3 regions of the Novosphingobium sp. FG90 genome follow, and region 2 is predicted to be linked to each of the others. Evidence: predicted binding sites of a transcription regulator. Region 2 holds the regulator's gene; each other region holds the start of a gene.
What was found. Region 2 encodes LexA, which represses DNA repair genes until DNA is damaged. Its sites were predicted from a motif close to GTTCCNCNCTTGTTCT; they were not measured.
Positions count from the first base shown of each region.

Region 1 (3,274 bases), on a different contig from region 2:
GTACCGTCGCCCATTCGCGCAGGCCATGAATGATCCGCGCGCTCTCCAGGTGATCGACGCCCTGCACGTGATGGCAGGTGCAACCCAGCACCAGCGACTTGCGCCCGGAGGCGTGCTTCCACACCAGCGGCAATACCTTCTCACCGATCCCCTGCATGATCTTGAGCTTGGCGAGGCTCGGCTCAGGCTCGTAATAGAACAGCGAAGCCCAGGGTCCATGCAGCACGCGCAAGTCGTCATAGTACGCCTTGTCCTCGTCGGACAGCGCATCATAGGCGGCATAGGTGTTCGAGAAACCGGTGTTGCCGGTTCCCTTCGGGCTCGGCACCTTGCATGAAAGCAGCGAGGCCAGGATCGGCACTTCGTTGCGGGTCCCGTCGATGTGCCAGTAGAGCGAACCCTTGAGGTATTCCGCGCTGGCCGGGTTTTCCTTCACGTCGAGCGTGATCTTGCTCGGCTCGCCGTCCGGCCCTTCGGGTGCGTACTCGCCAAGCGTCTTGGTGAAGGCGATCTGTTCCGCGTCATCGAAACCGATCTTCGGGAAAACCAGGATGCCACGTGCTTCAAGCTCCTCGCGCAGCTGCGCGGCGAGTTCGCCGGAAAGCAGTTCTTCCTTCGAATTGAGAATGCGGCTGCCGATCTTCGGCTTGATGTGCTCAGCCTTCAGCTGAGCTGTGGTGGTGACCGTCATGGCCTTGTCTCCCAGGAATGCCGTATGAGAACGCTGTTATCACGTTCTTCGCCCGGCTTCAGGGAGAATCAAGCCGAGTTGCACCTGCCACCCCGCGCGACGCCCTAATCAGCGCCCGCACGGTATGTGTCGCCATAGTGTCTCAGGCAGCCAGCTTGTCCAGCCAGCCCTCGACGATACGGATCGCCTCGGCATGACCGGTCTTTACGCCCAGCCCCTGTTCCATCACCACCGCGCGGCCGATTCCGGCAAGAACGACGCTGAGCCCCGCCGCGTCGAAGCCATCGAGCCGGTCCAGCCGGTCGCCGAGCAGGTGCTGCAGGATCGTGACCTGCCGCGCACGCATTTCCTCGCTGTGCTGCGCCATGTAGTCGCGCACCGCAGGACGATGGTTGGCAAGCGCCATGAATTCCAGCGCCATCGCCACCCGGCTGGTGTCGATGAAGAAGCTCCATAGCGCGCGCAGCGGGTCGTCGGAGGCCAGCGCCTCCTCGATCATGCGATCACTTTGCGCCGCCCCCTGCCGCGAAACCTCCACCAGCAGGTCGTCGGTGGTGGGGAAATAGTAGTGCACCAGTGAGGGTTTGAGCCCTGCCCGGCCCGCCACGCGCCGCGTGCTGACGGCGGCATAGCCTTCGTCCCGGATCAACTGGTTGGTAGCCTCGACGATGACCGCCCGTGTCGCGGACGTCTCGGCTCCGACCCTGCGCGCTGCGCCTGCCATGAAATTCCCCTTTCACGCCCGCCTAAGGGTGCAGCGCAGCAAGATCAACCTGCGCGGGGATACGTAAAGGCAGATTGACATATGTTCCTGTTTTGTTCAAACGGATGTCATGGAACCAATCAAGGGCAGAGGAGCGGTAAGTGGTGCGATAAGCACGCGCTTCAACCTGCCTGCACGCGAAGCCGACGGCGACTGGCTCGACGCGGCGGAAACGATAGACGGCCCTGCCCGCCACCCGGCGACGACAGTTACGGAGGAGCACCCGCGCTCGATCCTCTCGTTCAACAAGTCGCCCGATGTGCCGTTCGATCGTTCGGTCAACGCTTACAGGGGGTGCGAGCATGGCTGCATCTACTGCTTCGCCCGCCCCACGCATGCCTATCACGATCTTTCGCCCGGCCTCGATTTCGAAACGAAGCTGTTCGCCAAGCCGACCGCCGCGAAGCTGCTGCGAGAAACACTGGCAAAGCCCGGCTACAAGCCCGCGCCGATCGCGATGGGCACCAATACTGACCCCTACCAGCCGATCGAGGCCCGCTACCGCATTACGCGCGAGGTGCTGGAACTGTGCCTCGATGTGCGCCATCCAGTGACGATCACTACCAAGTCAGACCGCGTGCTGCGCGACCTCGATCTGCTGGAACAACTGGCGACCCACGGTCTCGTGCATGTCGGCATTTCGGTGACCAGTCTCGACCCGGTGCTGTCGCAGAAGCTCGAGCCGCGCGCGGCCTCCCCCGCAAAACGCATGGCTGCGCTCGGCCGACTGGTAGCAGCTGGCGTGCCGGCGCATGTCTCGATCGCCCCTGTCATCCCCTCGATCACCGACAGTTTCATGGAAGCGATACTGGAGGACGCCGCCGCGCGCGGCATCCGGTCGGCCTCATGGATCGTGATCCGCCTGCCGCACGAAGTGGCTCCCCTGTTCCGCGAATGGCTCGACGCGCATTTTCCGCAGCGCGCGGGCAAGGTAATGGCAACGATCCGCTCGATCCGTGGCGGGCGGGACAACGATCCGAACTTCGGCACCCGCATGAGGCCCGAAGGCGTCTGGGCCGACCTGTTCCGTCGCCGATTCCGCGTCGCCGCCACGCGACTGGGCATGACCGGACCCCATGTCGCACTGGACTGCACGCTGTTCCGCCGCCCCTCTATGGATGGGCAACTCTCGCTTTTGTGAGCAAGCACGTTTGCGCTCTGGTGATTGCGCATTCGCTCCGGCGCGGCCTATCCTGCGCCATGGCCCATCCGATCCTTGTCGAGCGCCGCGATGCGGTGGAGATCGTCTCTCTCAATCGCCCGCAGGCGCTCAATGCCTTCGACGAGGAGATGACGTTCGCCCTGCGCGATTATTTCGCCACCCTGCCCGAACGGCTCGACGTGCGAGTCGTGATCCTCCGTGCCGAGGGTCGCGCCTTCTGCGCCGGACTTGACCTTGCCGGGTGGGAGGACGACGGTTCGCGCGGCCAGTTGCAGCACTACTGGCGCCTGCAACGGGCTCTCGGCGGACTGCTCGAACTGATGCGTGCCTGCCCGCAGCCGATCGTCACCCTCGGCCATGGCGCGGCATGCGGCGCGGGTTTCTCCCTCCTGCTGGCGAGCGACGTGCGGTTCGGTACGCAGGATCTTCGTATGAACGCCGCCTATATCAAGGTTGGGCTGGGCGGATGCGACCTGGGATGCAGCTATTTCCTGCCGCGCCTCGTCGGTGCTTCGATCGCTTCGGAGTATATCCTGACCGGCCGTTTCATGACGGCCGAAACCGCGCTGTCCTGTGGCCTGCTCAGCCGGATAGTGCCCCCGGAAGACCTGCTGGACACCGGCCTCGCCCTCGCGGCAGAAATGGTCGCCAATGCACC
Region 1 is NZ_JBMDIO010000004.1:271,725-274,998, reverse strand. Features, by position in the region: gene ACODRZ_RS06040 (TauD/TfdA dioxygenase family protein) at 1-691, opposite strand, end outside; gene ACODRZ_RS06035 (TetR/AcrR family transcriptional regulator) at 834-1,415, opposite strand; gene ACODRZ_RS06030 (PA0069 family radical SAM protein) at 1,525-2,595, shown strand; gene ACODRZ_RS06025 (enoyl-CoA hydratase/isomerase family protein) at 2,655-3,274, shown strand, end outside.
Region 1: ACODRZ_RS06030 (PA0069 family radical SAM protein) is a predicted target of LexA. The motif match lies at 1,499-1,514, and genes of this name have one in related genera.

Region 2 (3,274 bases):
TCGTTGACGGATCATATTCGGGTTCGCATCGGCGAAGAGCGGGCAGGTATCGCGGCTGCGTTCGTCACTGGCGATCGGGGCGGAATCTCTGAGGCCGATGACCAGGCCATGCGCGATTCGGGGCTGGCGCACCTGTTGTCGATCAGTGGCCTGCATGTCAGCGCCATGGTGGGCGCCGTATATCTCCTGGTAATTCGGTTGCTGGCATTTTTCCCATGGATTGCATTGAGGGTCAGGCTACCGGTAGTCGCGGCCGGGGTAGGGGCGCTCGCAGGTTTGGCTTATACGCTGCTGTCCGGCGCCGAAGTCCCTACCGTTCGGTCATGCATAGGGGCGTTGCTGGTTCTGGCGGCGCTGGCCCTCGGGCGTGAACCCCTGTCCTTGCGCATGCTGGCTGTTGCGGCGTTCAGCGTCCTGCTGCTTTGGCCTGAGGCGGTAATGGGGCCGAGCTTCCAGATGAGCTTCGGCGCGGTTCTGGCGCTGATCGCGGTCAGTACCTCCGAACCGGTGCGCCATTTCCTCGGGCCGCGCGACGAAGGGGTGGCAGCGCAAGGCGTCCGGCATCTTCTCCTCCTCCTGCTGACCGGCGCGGTCATCGACCTGGCACTCATGCCGATCGGCCTGTTCCATTTTCACCGCGCGGGTGTGTATGGAGCCCTTGCCAACGTGGTCGCGATCCCGTGGTCGACGTTTATCGTGATGCCGTTGCTGGCTTGCGCGCTCATGCTCGACATCGTGGGGATGGGAGGGCCATTCTGGTGGCTCGCCGGGATCTCGGTGGATATGCTGGTTGGATTGGCCCACTGGTTTGCCTCCAGGCCGGGCGCGGTCAACCTGTTGCCGGGCACGAATGCATGGGCGTTCCTGCTTTTTGTCGCAGGAGGGCTTTGGCTTGGCTTGTGGAGCGGTCGCATCCGCTGGGCAGGGCTTCCGGTTGCTGCCATCGGGGTGCTGTTTCTGGCGATGGCGCCGCCTGCGGACGTACTGGTGTCGGGCGACGGGCGTCACGTGGGCCTTGTGGAAGACGATGGAAACCGGCTGTTTTTGCTCAGGAACAGCCGAAGCGGCTACGCTCGGGACAATCTTATGGAATTCGCGGGGATAGAAACTCTGCCTGCTACTTTCGACAAGCTGCCGGGCGCTCTGTGCAATCCGGATTTCTGCACTGTTCCCGTCCGGAGATCGGGAAAGACCTGGCACCTGCTGATTTCGCGAGGGCGCGATTCCGTGGCAGAACGTTCGCTTGCGGCTGCATGTGAGCGTAGCGATATCGTTATTTCGGATCGGTGGTTACCACGCAGTTGTCGGCCACGCTGGTTCAAGGCTGATCGTGGTTCTCTTGAGCGTACCGGAGGACTGGCCATATATCTGGACCAGGCTCGGATCGATACCGTGGCGCAGGCCCAAGGCGAACATGGCTGGTGGCGTGCCTCGCCACCCCAGAGCCGTCTCAATGGATCACTGGCAGCAAAATAATGCTTCACTCGCGGGGAAGTGAAGTTCCTCGAAAGAATTATTGCTTGCAGTCGATTCAACAGAAATCGCCACCACAAGTGGGGCCAAGTAATCCGGCTCAGCTTAATGCTGCTCCGAAAAGCTCTGCCCGCTCGTGATGGTGACGGTGTGTAAGCTTAGAACTTAGTTGTATCGACGGAGCAGGCCGGCGAGCTTGCCCTGAACTTCCACTTCATCCGGCCCATAAATTTGCGGCTCGTAAGCGGCGTTCGCGGGATCTAGACGGACCATTCCAGCTTCACGCCGCAGGTACTTGAGGGTGGCCTCCTCTCCACGGATGAGGGCCACCACGATTTCACCGTCCCGCGCGGCATTGGTGCGCTTAACGAGGGCGAAATCGCCGTCGAGAATACCTGCCTCGATCATCGAATCGCCAGATACCTCCAGCGCATAATGTTCACCCGAACCGAGCAGAGCAGCTGGGACAGGCAGGGTCGATTGCCCTTCAAGAGCCTCGATGGGAACGCCTGCGGCGATGCGACCGTGCAGCGGAATTTCGATCACGTCATTGGCCGGTTCAACCGCACGGCGCGGCGTCTGCACAGGTGCGATCCCGTCATTGCTATTGGCAGCGGAGGGACGAGGCGCCTTGCTGCCCGTATCGTCGGGTTGGCGCAGGACCTCCAGGGCGCGCGCGCGATTGGGGAGGCGGCGGATGAAGCCTCGCTCTTCCAATGCCGAAATCAGGCGGTGCACACCGGACTTGGACTTGAGGTCGAGCGCTTCCTTCATCTCCTCAAAACTGGGGGAGATGCCGCTCTCCTCAAGCCGGGTCTGGATGAACCGGAGCAATTCGTGCTGCTTGCGCGTCAACATTGTCGCTGCCTTTTCGTGACCTCCGAACCAGGCGAACCCTGATCCCGTTTGTTCTGGTAGTGAACATTGAGAGAACAATCAAGCAACCAAATAACAATGCTTCAGGCAATACCGCCATTATGGAGTAGGAAGATCTGGACTTCATCGCCCGTTACGGCGGGTCCAGCCATCGCCGGGCGATCGACAAGGACATTGCTCGCCGCCAGTGACGACAGGGCGCCACTGTCCTGCAGTTCGTGCACCATCACGCTTTGCCCGTTCCACCAGCCCCGCAAGAATTCCCTGCGGCGACCGCTCGCGCGCAGCGGCATGCCCAGTCGGGTGGTTAGGCGCATGGGCAATGGACGCGCAGCGCCTTGCATTGCGCGCAGAAGAGGGAGGAGGAAATGATAGGCGGTGACGTAGCTGGACACCGGGTTGCCGGGGAGGCCGAGCACGATCTGCCGCCGTCCCGGCAATTCGCGCGTGGCGACGAGGATGGGCTTGCCCGGCTTGATCGCAACGCGCCAGAAATCGATGCAGGCGCCCCAGCGCTCGAGTGCCGGGCGAATGAGGTCGTGATCCCCGACTGAGGCTCCGCCGCTCGTTACGATGAGATCGACGTCGCCCGAAGCTTCGAAAGCGGATGTTATGGCATCGATATCGTCCGCCACCGGTCCGATCCGGCGGGCGTTGATGCCAAGCGCCCCCGCCATTGCGACCAGCATGGTGCCATTGCTCGCGGGGATTTGATGCGGTGCGCAGAGTTCTGGATCGGCCACGAGTTCATCACCACTGTCGATCACGGTGAGGCGCGGTGTCCGATGTACGGGCAGATGCGTATGGCCAGCGGCGATCGCCAATGCCATCTGCGCCGGTGTGATGCACATGCCGGAGGAGATGACTTGCGCACCCTCGGCGAAGTCCATACCGCAATGCCGGATATGCTTATGCGGGGGCTCGG
Region 2 is NZ_JBMDIO010000009.1:132,241-135,514, forward strand. Features, by position in the region: gene ACODRZ_RS10910 (ComEC/Rec2 family competence protein) at 1-1,476, shown strand, start outside; gene lexA (transcriptional repressor LexA) at 1,639-2,331, opposite strand; gene ACODRZ_RS10920 (molybdopterin molybdotransferase MoeA) at 2,433-3,274, opposite strand, start outside.

Region 3 (3,274 bases), on a different contig from region 2:
TTTGTCATGGATCGACGCGATTTCTGGGCTTTTCAAGGGTAAATATAGCGAACACCTCGATCTGAGGCACGCCCGACTACAACAATGCGCCAACGGCGCGTGTTCCTATGAGACGATTGGCCAGCAGATACTCCTATCGTCGGATTGGCGGCGGCCGATCAGCATCAATGCCCGGTCTGCCCGGCATGCCCCATAGATGTGCGGCCTGTTGATAACACGGTGAACAAGCTGCGGAAAAAGGTGTCAATCGACATCCGAAGCTTCATCTGGAGCAGTTCAGCTTAACAGCGGCATCGGCGTCAGGACCTTGCGAAAATACACCACTCGCTCGGTTTCCTCGAATTTCAGCGCTGCGTGCATCGCATGCGACACGGTGTTGTCCAACATGGCATCCGAGGCGAGTTCAGCGCAGCCCATGCTGCGAGCCCAAGCTTCCACGGCGTCCACCAAGCCGCGACCAATGCCTTGCCGCCGGCATTCTTCCACGACATACAGCCCCTCAAGGAACGCGACCGGTGAAGTTTCGCAGCCGTTGACGTAATCGACGCGCAGCGCGGCTTCCGCAAATCCGACAAGCGCGCCGCGCTGATCGCGCGCCAGAAAGCCAATGAAAGGCTGTGGCTCCGCCATCAGTTGAACCACGTCTTCCTGGTGCTCTGCTTCCGAGCCATCTGGCCAGAGCGACGTGCGCAGAGCCGACCATTCAAGAAGGTCAGCGTTGCTGCCCACTGTTATCCGTACGATCATGCCGCTCGGCCTCGGGAACTGGTCAGGGAAATTATGCATGGTGGCGACGCCGGCAATAGGCGCGCCGCCGCCGCCGTATTGCATCAGCCGTTGAGCTTGTCCTTGACCGCCTTGGCGACCGTGAAGGTCAGCTTCTTCGAAGCCTTGATGGTCATTGCCTCGCCGGTAGCGGGGTTGCGGCCTTCACGTTCGGGGCTGTCCTTCACCTTGAACTTGCCAAAGCCGTTGAGCGAGACTTCCTCACCCTTGGCTGCCGCGCTGCCGATGGCCTCGAAGACGGCGTCGACAATCTTGCGGGCGTCGATTTTGGTAATGCCGTGATCGTTGGCGATGGCGTCGGCGAGATCGCTGTTGTTCATGAGAAGTTCGTCCTGTCGATGTCTATGGTTCGCAAACCTACGTTGCTTTCGAGCTTCGCGGCCTTCCACCATGGAACAGCCGAAACCGCGTTCAAAGTCGCATACTCACGCTGAACGCGCCTTGAGGCCGCTTTGTCCACAGCCTGTGGATATGTGAAACGCATCCGGTGCCCGAATTACCCGGATAACATCGCGCGCGGAACCATTCTCGGCCCGGTCTCTTGCATAACGCACACAAGGAGGATTCCCATGTTTGGCAAGGTCATCGGCGCAATCGCAGGAAACAAGGCCGCAAAGCACGTCCAGGGGGTGAGCGGCACTGGAGGAACTTTGCTCGGCTTTGCAGCGCCGATGGTGATACGCCGCCTCGGCACCCTTGGCCTCATCACCGCAGTCGCAAGCGGGTACGCTTACAAGCGCTACACCGACCGGCGGGCAGCTGAACAGCAGAAAGTCGCGCGGCCCAGCGGATTTGCAGAGCCCACGCGGACACAGGCTTGATCCTATCCTGCAGCTGCAATCCGTCCCCTGCTAGCGTGTTGGGGCAGGCTAAGGCGCGGGACGTTAGGATCGACCGTGCTCTGATCCACGTGGTTGTGGCTGAGCAGCTTGTGAGTGACGGGCACGGGGCCCGGCGCTCAGCCAGTGAGCACGCTCTCGCCGAACAATGCCGCGTCACACAACTGCGCGCGAACCGCGAGGAAACTGCCCATCAACAGCCCCCGAGCGCGTTCCCTTCCTTGAGGACACTACTGAGCACAACGGTTTACCTGAAATTTCTTTCTCTTTATCAACCCGTTGCTTAGCGGCCTTCTCCCTCGTTTGCATGGCCCGACACCTTGACGCAGTGGCGGTCGGAATGGAACATATAGCGAACACATGAGTCGCTGTTGACCAATGATCCTGCAAACCGCCCTTCCCTCCCGGCTGCCTGCCGAGCACCTTGCCGCACTACGCGCCCAGATCGCGCAGGTGCAGGCAGCGCGCGGGCCGGTGCTGCCGTTCGGCCTGCTGCAAATCGACACGCGCCTCGCCAGCGGCGGCCTCGATGGCGCTGCGCTTCACGAGATCGCCGGCGCCAGCGCCAGCTGGAGCGACGATGCTGCCGCCACCTTGTTTGCCGCAGGGCTCGCCGCGCGCTTTGCTGCCGTCCAGGGCATGACCGTGCTGTGGGCGCTTAGCCGCTTCGACCTGTATGCTCCGGGCCTCGAACAGGTCGGGCTCGGCCCCGGCAAGGTGCTCTATGCCCAGGGCAGGAAGGACTCCGAAGTCCTTGCACTGGCCGAAGATGCTTTGCGCGACGGATCGCTGGCCTGCGTCATCGCCGAGGTCAAAGCCGCCGACCAGACCGCTACCCGGCGCCTGCAGCTGGCTGCATCCGACGGGCAAACCCCGATGCTTCTCTACCGGCGGCATCGTTCGCGCGAGCGCAGCCCGCTGGCTCAGCCCTCCTCTGCAATGACGCGCTGGAGCATCGCAGCGGCGCCTTCCACCACGCTACCCCATGCGGGCATCGGCCGGGGGCAATGGACGATCGAACTTGTCCGCCAGCGCGGCGGCAATCCCTTTTCCCTTCTTGTCGAGGCCTGCGATGACCAGGGTTGCCTCGCTCTACCTGCCGCAGTTGCCGATCGAGCGACTGCGCCGGTTGGAGCGTCCATCCGCGCCGCGTGACGCGGCCGCGCTGGTCCCGCGCTTTTTGCAAGCCATCGACGACGACCCCGGTGCCTGCTCGGTGCCGCGCGGCGGCGGATGGCGACCCGGCGCCCGCTGGGCGCAAGGTCCGCTTGGCCCCGCCCCGGCGCAGGCCGATATCGACGCACTGCCGGCTCATCAGCGACCGACGATGCGCGAGATGGGGCGGCGCAGCGAAACCACCGATCATCCCTTCAGGGGCATGGCTTGTGACGACGGTGGACCGGCCGGCAGGCCGTGGCCGGTGCACGCGGCGCATTGCGAGTCAGATCTCCGGACCAGGCCCCTGGTCCTCATCACGCGCAGCGGGCAACGCGACATCGTGACCGCCGCCTGCCCGGTCGCGCTCGACCTTGGATTGCGTCCCGGCATGGCCGCCGCCCACGCACGCGCACTCATAAGCGACCTCGACGTGCGCGGCGCGGACCGAACTGCAGACGCGGCCTGGCTCAACCGGCTGGCGCTTCACGCCG
Region 3 is NZ_JBMDIO010000058.1:7,508-10,781, reverse strand. Features, by position in the region: gene aac(6') (aminoglycoside 6'-N-acetyltransferase) at 277-747, opposite strand; gene ACODRZ_RS25555 (HU family DNA-binding protein) at 831-1,106, opposite strand; gene ACODRZ_RS25550 (hypothetical protein) at 1,356-1,607, shown strand; gene ACODRZ_RS25545 (ImuA family protein) at 2,004-2,780, shown strand; gene ACODRZ_RS25540 (DUF6504 family protein) at 2,698-3,274, shown strand, end outside.
Region 3: ACODRZ_RS25545 (ImuA family protein) is a predicted target of LexA. The motif match lies at 1,968-1,983, and genes of this name have one in related genera.